DNA from 3 places in the Bradyrhizobium amphicarpaeae genome. Region 1 is predicted to be linked to each of the others. Evidence: predicted binding sites of a transcription regulator. Region 1 holds the regulator's gene; each other region holds the start of a gene.
What was found. Region 1 encodes LexA, which represses DNA repair genes until DNA is damaged. Its sites were predicted from a motif close to TGTTCNNNNTGTGTTCNG; they were not measured.
Positions count from the first base shown of each region.

Region 2: a site for LexA is predicted at 1,313-1,330, ahead of CIT40_RS11370 (putative DNA modification/repair radical SAM protein). Genes of this name have one in related genera too.
Region 3: a site for LexA is predicted at 1,333-1,350, ahead of CIT40_RS00885 (YifB family Mg chelatase-like AAA ATPase). Genes of this name have one in related genera too.

Region 1 covers NZ_CP029426.2:3,937,578-3,940,849, reverse strand. The annotation lists gene CIT40_RS18315 (ComEC/Rec2 family competence protein) at 1-669, shown strand, start outside; gene CIT40_RS18310 (hypothetical protein) at 678-1,106, opposite strand; gene lexA (transcriptional repressor LexA) at 1,534-2,235, opposite strand; gene CIT40_RS18300 (molybdopterin molybdotransferase MoeA) at 2,412-3,272, opposite strand, start outside.
Region 2 covers NZ_CP029426.2:2,467,850-2,471,121, reverse strand. The annotation lists gene CIT40_RS11380 (Y-family DNA polymerase) at 1-561, opposite strand, end outside; gene CIT40_RS11375 (ImuA family protein) at 458-1,246, opposite strand; gene CIT40_RS11370 (putative DNA modification/repair radical SAM protein) at 1,411-2,646, shown strand; gene CIT40_RS11365 (UdgX family uracil-DNA binding protein) at 2,646-3,272, shown strand, end outside.
Region 3 covers NZ_CP029426.2:184,401-187,672, forward strand. The annotation lists gene CIT40_RS00870 (CpaE/TadZ family protein) at 1-53, shown strand, start outside; gene CIT40_RS00875 (tetratricopeptide repeat protein) at 74-862, opposite strand; gene CIT40_RS00880 (PilZ domain-containing protein) at 937-1,182, opposite strand; gene CIT40_RS00885 (YifB family Mg chelatase-like AAA ATPase) at 1,410-2,948, shown strand; gene CIT40_RS00890 (hypothetical protein) at 3,046-3,272, shown strand, end outside.

The DNA.
Region 1 (3,272 bases):
CCGGCGTTCGGTATCGCGCCGTTGATCGCAGCGAGCTTGGGGATCATCGTGATGGGCCTGTTGCGCACGCCTTTGCGCTGGGGCGGCGCCATGGTGCTGCTGGCCTCTATCGCCTGGGGCCTTTCGGTGCGGCAGCCCGATATCCTGATTGCCGGGGATGGCGCGAGCGTCGCGGTGCGGGGTGGGGACGGGCGCTTGCACCTGATCAGGACGGGCAAGGACAATTTCCTGCTGAAGGAGTGGCTGTCTGCCGACGCCGATCCGCGCGATGCCGGCAGTGGTGCACTGGCGAGCGGCATATCGTGCGACGAATCCGGCTGCGTGACGCCGCTCGCCGACGGGCGGCTGGTCGCGCTGGCCTCGCGCATCGAGGCGCTGGCGGATGATTGCAACCGGGCCGCACTGGTGGTGACGTCTCGGCCGGCGCCGCCCGATTGTGCGGCGATGGTGGTGGATCGGCAGCGGCTCGCTCGCCAGGGTGCGCTGGCCCTGACGCCACGCGGCGACGGCTTTTCCGTTCAGCCGGTGAGGGCGAGTGGCACAAGCCGCCCCTGGTCGCCGGCAGCTGCCGGCGAGGGTGAATTCGAAGGAGCTCTCGTGCCGAGGGCGGCGGCTCCGCGCAGCAAGGATGCGACCCCGGCGGAGGCCGATCTTCAGGCGGAGGACTGAAGCCCTCGTCAGCCGATCGGCAGTCGCGGAGCCGTCGGGCGACTGTCGGCGATGATCTCACGCTTGCGCTCGCTGACCGGCTGGGTCACCGGCAGCTGCAGGACGGTTGCGCGCTGGCCTTCGACGAGCTGCGTCACCAGCACGGATTTGCCGTCCGGGAATTCGATCGCGTCGTGATGGCGATCGGGAATGTGCGGATCGATCTTGCCGAACTTGCCGACGCGGGAGTTGACGGTACGCGTCCAGATCCAGCGGTTGTCGTAACGGACGTTGTCGGCGAAGGCGAGTTCCGTTCCCGGCAACAGGCAGACCGCGACGGAGAGATCGGCTTCGGAGGCAAAGCCGCGCGTCGAGGTGCCGCGGAACGTTGTCGTGACGATCGTCTCGCCGACTTCTGCGGGGCGCGTCGCGACGGCATGCAGGCTGTAGTCACACATCGGGTGCTCCTCAATGCAGAGATAGCGACCCGCACCTCTTTTGGAGGCGCAGGCCCCTGTCAGAGTGGAAGCGCGTGACGGTCTGCCTGGTTGTAGGCAAATCTGCGGCTCGGATCGGCGAGCCGAGATCACATTATCTTTCCCGAATCCAATAGGAACAAAGTTCGCTCACCTACATTCGGCAGGCGCGTGTCGGTGCCCGCAGGCCCAGAATGCAGATTGACCGCGTCGTGGGGAAAGAGGAGCAATGCTTGTTGCGCACCCGGCCGACGATGCCGCTGCGGAGAAGGGGCCGGATAGTCTGTGCAATACCAGAAAGACTATCCAGCCGGCGCGGACCATCGTCCGCTCCAATCTCTGATCGGCGATGCCGACCGCAGCCGCGCGCGCGAGGCGCACAAGACTTCTTGATCGAGACCGTCCGGACTCAGTACTTGCGGTACAGCCCGATCAGCTTGCCCTGAATCTTCACGCGGTTCGGCGGCAGGATGCGCACCTCATACGCGGCATTGGCAGGCTCCAGCGCGATCGACGCGCCACGGCGGCGGAATCGCTTGAGCGTGGCTTCCTCGTCGTCGATCAACGCCACGACGATGTCGCCGGTATCGGCGCTCTCGTTGCGCTGGATCAGCGCCATGTCGCCGTCGAGGATGCCGGCCTCGACCATGGAATCGCCGCGCACTTCGAGCGCGTAATGCTCGCCGGAGCCGAGCATGTCGGGCGGCACGCTGATGGTGTGGCTGCGGGTCTGCAACGCCTCGATCGGGGTGCCGGCCGCAATGCGGCCCATCACGGGCACGGCAACGGGCCGCTCGCCCTCGTCTGCGGACGGGCTGGAGCTCGCGCGGATCTTGCCGAGATTGCCCTCGATGACGCTTGGCGTGAAGCCGCGTCGGCTGCCGGCGGCGGCCTGGAGCTCCGGCAACTTGATCACTTCGATGGCCCGGGCGCGGTTGGGCAGGCGGCGGATGAAGCCGCGCTCCTCGAGTGCGGTGATCAGGCGGTGGATGCCCGATTTCGAGCGCAGGTCGAGCGCATCCTTCATCTCGTCGAAGGACGGCGGCACGCCGCTTTCCTTCAAGCGTTCGCTGATGAACCGCAGAAGCTCGTATTGTTTGCGCGTTAACATCTCGACCAAAGTCCCCCGGTTGATGTCGTTCGATTCCGAGACGATGAATTCAGCGATAAGCCGCTACATCCTCGAAACAAATCATGAACGGACACTATATGTTCGATACATGTTCCGCAACTGCTTAATTTTGCGTGAACAGAACGAGACACGCGGAATGCGTGTGGCCGCGCAGGTCAGACGGGGAGCCGCAGCACCTCGCAGGGGCTGCCGGCCTCGGCCTTCGGCGCAAACGGTGCGCGCACGAGAAGTACCTGTGCTGCAGCAAGATTCGCAAGCAGAGAGGAGTCTTGATGGCTGACGGGAAGAGCGACGAGCGTGCCGTCGTCGCGCAGCTCCAGGCGCGCGCGCAGATAGTCCTCGCGCTGGTCGTTGGCACCGAGATCGCGACCCAGCACGGCGCGCTCGCGATGATGATGAATCACCGAACGGCCCGACAGCGCCCGAATCAGCGGCACCATGAACAGAAAGGCGCACACGTAAGACGACACGGGATTGCCGGGCAGGCCGATCACGCCCATCGCCCCCAACCGTCCGTGCATCATCGGCTTGCCGGGCCGCATCGCGATCTTCCAGAACGCCATCGCGATGCCTTCGTCCCGCAGGGCCTGCTGGACCAGGTCGTGGTCACCGACCGATGCGCCTCCGGTCGTGATCAGGATGTCGGCGCCGCTTTCGCGCGCGCGGCGGATGCCGGCGGTGGTGGCCTCCAGCGTATCGGCGGCAACACCGAGGTCGATGGTCTCGGCACCCTCGCTGCGGGCGAGCGCGTGGAGGGCATAGCCGTTGGAATAGACGATCTGGCCGTGCCCGGGTGTGGCGCCCGGCATCACCAGTTCGTCGCCGGTGGCGAGGATCGCGACCTTCGGGCGTCGGCAGGCGGCGAGATACGGGTGATTCATGCCGGCCGCGAGGGCGAGATCGCGCTCAGTCAGACGGGTCCCCTTGCGCAAGAGGACGTCACCCTCGCGGAAATCCACGCCAGCGGGGCGGATGTGCCGACCCACGATCGCAGCTTCCTTGATCGTGACGCTCTT
Region 2 (3,272 bases), 1.5 Mb from region 1:
GGATACCGGAAACCGGTCGATCGCCGCCGCCTCCCCGCCATCGGCAACGATGCTGTGAGATGCCTGCCGCGTCAGCGTGCGCGCACAGACCGAGGTGCCGGCGATCGCCGCGCTGACGGCAAAGCCTTGTCGGCCGAGCGCACGAACCAGCGTCTGCAACAACGCGGCCTCGCCGCCGAACAGATGTGCGCAGCCGGTGATGTCGAGGAACAGCCCGTGCGGCGGATCGAGCGCGACCAGCGGCGTGAAGCGGTCGCACCAGTCGGCGATATCGCTGAGCGTCTTCGCATCGGCGACGATATCGGCGTCGAAAACCTTTAAGTCCGGACACATCGCCCGGGCATTCGCCAAGGGCTGGCCGATGTATAGCCCCAGACGCTCGGCAGATTCATCCAGCGCATGGATCACCAGTGCATTGTTGTCCTTGACGACGACGATGCTCGGCTCATGATTGGTTTTACCCAGCCCGGCGCTGTTGAAGAAACGCTGGATCCTGTCGATCGGCAGGCGTGGCAGCCACAGGCTGAGAATACGCCGACGGTTCACTGAACTGGCACTCATCACAATTCCATTCCATGATCCACCGGCCGCATGGGCCATGACGATTGCGCAACAGCTCGGCATCGAAGCGCGGCGCGCCCCACGCGGCCCACACCGGCCCCGGCGGCGAATGCGCCGCGCGCAGCATCCACCTGGTCTCCGCGGTCGAGGGCAGCGGCTGCGCCGCCATCCGCAGCATCAGCCCGGTGACGCCGGAGCCTTGCGCGGCCAGCGTCAGCTTGCGGCTCGCCACCAGATCGAACTGCCCGACATCGCCCCAGAGCTCGAGCACGACGGCGCCGAGCGCATCGCAGGCGAGCGCATCGGCCGAGCTACGCAGCGCGCTCTCGACATCGGCGGCGCGCACCGTCACCACGCGGCGCGGATCGAGGCCGAGCTCGGCGAGCCCGCTCATCGACAGCGCGCCTGCCTCTATCTCCGAGAAATCCTGTCGTATCCACAGCAGCGGCCGCTGCGCCGAGACGCGCCCGGCAAGCCCCATGACGAAGCCAGTCGCGGCCGGGCCCTGGCGCCCCTCGCAAAACACCTCGTGGAGCGCCGCGCGCGCGAGGCCGCCCTTCAGCGCGTTGTCGGCTTCGCTGTGACCGAGTGCAACGCGATCGTGCGGATGCATGACCGCCGCCGTCTCGATGCGCTCGATCTGGCCGCGCAAACTCGCAAGCGCGCTCATGCGTGCGCCGCTCATGCCCGCCGCTCCTTCAGGGGTGATTGCCGATGGCTCTTAAAAATAAGAACCAGCGGCTGGCTCATTTGTTCATGATATGTTCTAATATAAAGCTAACGGCGGCCGGGGAGTCAATCGAATTGGTGCTCCGCCAGATTCGCCAGCTGAATCAAAGGGATTCCAAGATGGACGTGCAACGCAAGCTGGAAATTCTGGCGGACGCCGCCAAGTACGATGCGTCCTGCGCCTCCAGCGGCACCGAGAAGCGGGATTCCAGCGACCGCAAGGGTATGGGTTCGACCGCGCCAGGCATGGGCATCTGTCATTCCTATGCGCCGGACGGCCGCTGCATTTCGCTGCTCAAGGTGCTGCTGACCAACGCCTGCAATTACGATTGCCTCTATTGCGTCAACCGCGCCTCCTCGAACGTGCCGCGCGCCCGCTTCACCGTCGACGAAGTGGTCAAGCTGACGCTCGACTTCTACCGGCGCAATTACATCGAGGGCCTGTTCCTCTCCTCCGGCATCATCCGCAGCCCTGATTACACCATGGAGCAGGTGGTGAGCGTCGCGCGGAAACTACGCGAGGAGCACCACTTCCGCGGTTACATCCACCTAAAGACCATTCCCGAGGCCGACGACGCGCTGATCGCGGAGGCCGGCAAATATGCCGACCGTCTCTCCATCAACATCGAGATGCCCGAGGAGACCAGCCTGCAGCAATTCGCGCCGGAGAAGGACGTGCGTGCGATCCGCCGCACCATGGGCCGACTCCGGCTGAAGCTGGACGAGGCCGAGGAGAACCGGGCAGCGAAGACGAAAGCGAGGCCGCAGCGCTTCGCCCCGGCAGGCCAGAGCACGCAAATGATCGTCGGCGCAGATAGCGCCTCCGACCACACCATTCTCCACACCAGTTCCAATCTCTACGGCTCATACAAGCTGAGGCGCGTTTATTATTCCGCCTTCAGCCCGATCCCCGACGCCAGCCGCGCCTTGCCTCTGGTGCAGCCGCCGCTGCTGCGCGAGCATCGGCTCTACCAGGCCGACTGGCTGATGCGGTTCTACGGCTTCGATGTCGGCGAGATCGTCGACGACAGCGCGATGCTGCCGCTCGACATCGATCCGAAGCTCGCCTGGGCGCTGCGCCATCGCGACCGCTTCCCGCTCGACATCAACCGCGCCAGCCGCGAGGAACTGCTGCGCGTGCCGGGTTTCGGCACCAAGGCGGTCGAACGCATCATCGCGACACGACGCACCACCACGATCCGCCTCGCCGATCTCGCCCGGCTGCACGTGCCCCGCAACAAGGCGCTGCCGTTCATCGTCCTCAGCGACCACCGCCCCTCGCCGCATCGCCTCGACGCCGCCGGGCTGATCGAACGCTTCAAGCCGAAAGCAACACAATTGGGATTTGGCTTCTGATGCAGTACGTCACGCTCGACACCGAAACCGATTTCGACGGCTGGCGCAAAGCCGCGCGCAGCCTCGCGCTTCATCATGTGCAGCCCGCCGATGTCACCTGGACCGTGCAGGGCGGCGAAGCGGAGTTATTCGCGCCGCAAGCGCCGTCTCCGATCCTCGACGTGAACGAAGGCAGCTTCAACGTATCAGGCAAATTCGTCGATCTCGCCAGGGCCGCGATCCTGCATCGTGATCCCGAGCGCTTTGCGATCCTCTATCGCCTGCTCTGGCGGTTGAAGGACAATCACGACCTCATCGAGGTCGCAATCGATCCTGATGTCGCGCAGGTCACGACCATGGCGAAAGCGGTCCGTCGCGACGAACACAAGATGCACGCCTTCGTCCGCTTTCGCGAGATCGGACGCGAACGCGCCGCGCATTATGTCGCCTGGTTCGAGCCGGAGCATCACATCGTCGAGCTCGCCGCGCCGTTTTTCGCCAAACGCTTCGCCGATATGCCCTGGTCGATCCTGACGCCGGACCTCTGCGCACATTGGGACGGCCATGCGCTCTCATTCACGCCGGGCGTCAGCAAGAGCGAGGCGCCAGGCGAAGACCGGCTGGAGGAAACCTGGCGGCGCTACTAC
Region 3 (3,272 bases), 3.3 Mb from region 1:
AGCTGAAGAGCAGGTCAAGCCGCAACTCCGCGCCGCATCGCAAGGCGTCGTAAGCGTCCACAAACGGGGCGGATTACTTGTCCGCCCGCTGCTGCTGCTTCTTCGCCAGCAGCTGACGCAGCGCCGCGACCTTGGCCGCGGCCTGGTCAGGCGGCAAATCTGCCTTCACGAGGATTTCGGCCTCGGCCTCACGGCCCTGCAATCCCAGCACGAGCGCGAAATTGGCGCGGATCCGCGCATCGTTCTGATTGCGCTGATAAGCACGGCCTAGCACCTGTTCGGCCTTCGGCAGATTGTTTTGCAGCATATAGGACAGGCCGAGATTGGACAGCACGGCCGGCTCGTCCGGCACGATCTTCAATGCCGCGGCATAATATTGCTGCGCTTCCTCGTTGCGGCCGAGCTGATCGAGCGCCGCACCCTGCGCCGACAGGATGCGCCAGTCCGGATCCTCGGGCGTATGCGCGCGGCTGAGGACGTCGAAGGCCTGCTGGAAACTGCCGCTGTCGGCGAGCGCGCGGCCATAGCCGGCGAGCAGCGCCTTGTTGCTGGGATGGGCGAGCACCGCCTGCTCCATGACCGCAACCGCCTGCGCGCGCTGGCCGCTCTCGCGCAGCGCCTTGCCGTAGGCGAGCGCAATATTGGGATCACTGGGCTTGGCGCGATAGCGCTCGCGCAACGCGTCCAGTTCGGGCCTGGCATCGGCCTTGGTGTTGGCCTTGGCGGCCGTTTCCGATCTGACACCGAGCGCGCCGGTCACATCCTCGATGCCCGCGGTCTGGCAGCCGCCAAGCGCGAGCGCGACAAGGGCGGGAAGCAGCAATCTCGCCGGGGGAGGGGCGAGGGGCGAACGCTTGGACATACTCTGATCACTCGGCAACTGATCAGAGATGCTTACCGATTAACGCTAAAGTCCCGTTAAGGACCCGCGAGACCTCAGTCGGTGAACTCGGCACCGAATTCGCAGCCGATGCGCCAGCGCAGGCGGCACTGGCGGGAATAGTCGGGGGCGAAAATGATGGTGAATTGTGGCGGCACCTCCAGGAATTCCGCCACCACTTTCACGCCGCCATCCGAGATATCGGTGATGGTGCAGTCCCGCGGCAGCGAGCCCGCGCCAAAATGGATCTTGGCGAGCCGGCTGCACATCCGACGTTCGCTTCTCCGGCGATTTGCAAGCATTTGAACTGTTCACCCGTTGACCACGGCCCATCCCGCAAGCGTAGGAATAGCCGACATTTGTTGGGATGTGCTGAGCGGAGCCGGTTGCATTCGAGGCGTAGTGTCGGCGTGGCGTTTACGATTGATTAGGGTTCGCTCCCCGTCCGGGATCGTTCCCGTATTGTTCTTGCGGAGAGCGGCGGGCTCTGCTACCCCTAATTGTGCAAAAGGGGCAGGCTGGTTTGAGCATGGTTCAGCGGGTTTCCACCGTCGCCTTTGAGGGGGTCGAGGCCCGTGCGGTCGACGTGCAGGTGCAGGTCGCGCCCGGTTTGCCGGCGTTCGCGATCGTCGGCCTGCCGGACAAGGCGGTGTCGGAGGCGCGCGAGCGGGTGCGCTCGGCGCTGATTGCCTCGGGGCTGGCGCTGCCGGCGCGGCGGATCATCGTCAATCTGGCGCCGGCCGACCTGCCGAAGGAAGGCAGCCATTACGACCTGCCGATCGCGCTCGGGCTGATGGCGGCGATCGGCGCGATCCCGCCGGATGCGCTGACCGGCTTCACCGTGCTCGGCGAGCTCGGTCTCGACGGCTCGATCGCGCCCGTGGCCGGCGTTCTTCCCGCCGCGTTCGGCGCCAATATGCGCGAGGAAGGGCTGATCTGCCCGGTCTCGTGCGGTTCCGAAGCGGCGTGGGCGAGCCCGGACATCCAGATCATCGCCGCACACTCGCTGATCCAGATCGCCAACCACTTCAAGGGCACGCAGGTGCTGTCGCGGCCGTCACCGAAGGTGCATGAGCCCGCCGCCTCCACGCTCGATTTGCGCGACATCAAAGGTCAGGAAAGCGCCAAGCGCGCGCTGGAGATCGCGGCCGCAGGCGGCCATCATCTGCTCATGATCGGGGCGCCCGGCGCCGGCAAGTCGATGCTGGCGGCGCGCCTGCCCTCGATCCTGCCGCCGTTGTCACCGGGCGAATTGCTCGAGGTCTCGATGATCGCCTCGGTCGCCGGCGAGATCAAGGACGGCGCGCTGACGGCGCGGCGGCCGTTCCGCTCGCCGCATCATTCCGCGAGCATGGCCGCGCTCACCGGCGGCGGCATGCGCGCAAAACCCGGCGAGATCTCGCTGGCGCATCAGGGCGTGCTGTTTCTCGACGAATTGCCGGAGTTCGATCCGCGCGTGCTGGATTCGCTGCGGCAGCCGCTTGAGAACGGCGAGGTCGCGGTGTCGCGCGCCAATCATCGCGTCACTTACCCCGCGCGCTTCATGCTGGTCGCGGCGATGAATCCGTGCCGCTGCGGCAACGCGTACGAGCCCGGCTATGCCTGCAAGCGCGGCCGCGTCGACCGCTGCACCGGCGACTACCAGGCGCGCATCTCCGGCCCGCTGATGGACCGCATCGATCTGCGCATCGAGGTGCCCGCCGTGACCGCGGCGGATCTGATCCTGCCGCCACCGGCGGAAGGCTCCGCCGAAGTCGCCGCGCGCGTCGCGGCGGCGCGCGACATCCAGCTCGCGCGTTATGCCGATGCCGGCCTGCCCAAGGTTCGCACCAATGCCGAAGCCCCGGCCTCCGTGCTGGAGGAGGTCGCAAAACCGGACGCGCAAGGCGCCAAACTGCTGCGCGACGCGGCCGAGACCATGCGGCTGTCGGCGCGCGGCTATCACCGCGTGCTGCGGGTGGCGCGCACGCTGGCCGACCTCGATCGCGCCGACAAGATCGGCCGGCTGCATCTGGCCGAAGCGCTGTCCTACCGCGCACTCGCGGAGGATGTGCGGCAGATGGCTTGATCATTCCACGCATCAACCCGGCGGTAACGAGTTTCCTTTACGCTCTGCAAACCATAAGGCCCACTGAGTTCCCGTACCGGGCCCGGCGAGTAGAGTCATGTTGCGTTTAAAGGTCCTGGCCTCGGTTGTTCCCTTGTTGGCGGCTGCGGTGTTCGCCCGCGCGGAGATCGGATCGGTCTCGCATCCGTGCATCGCCCTCGGCGAAACCTCGGTCGAGCTCACCTCCCTGTTCTGGACCGCCGGCGTCCATGTCGCCTTCACCGAAGATCCCGCCCGCGCCACGGTGCGGGTTCAGATCACCGACGATGCGGACACTGCGGATTT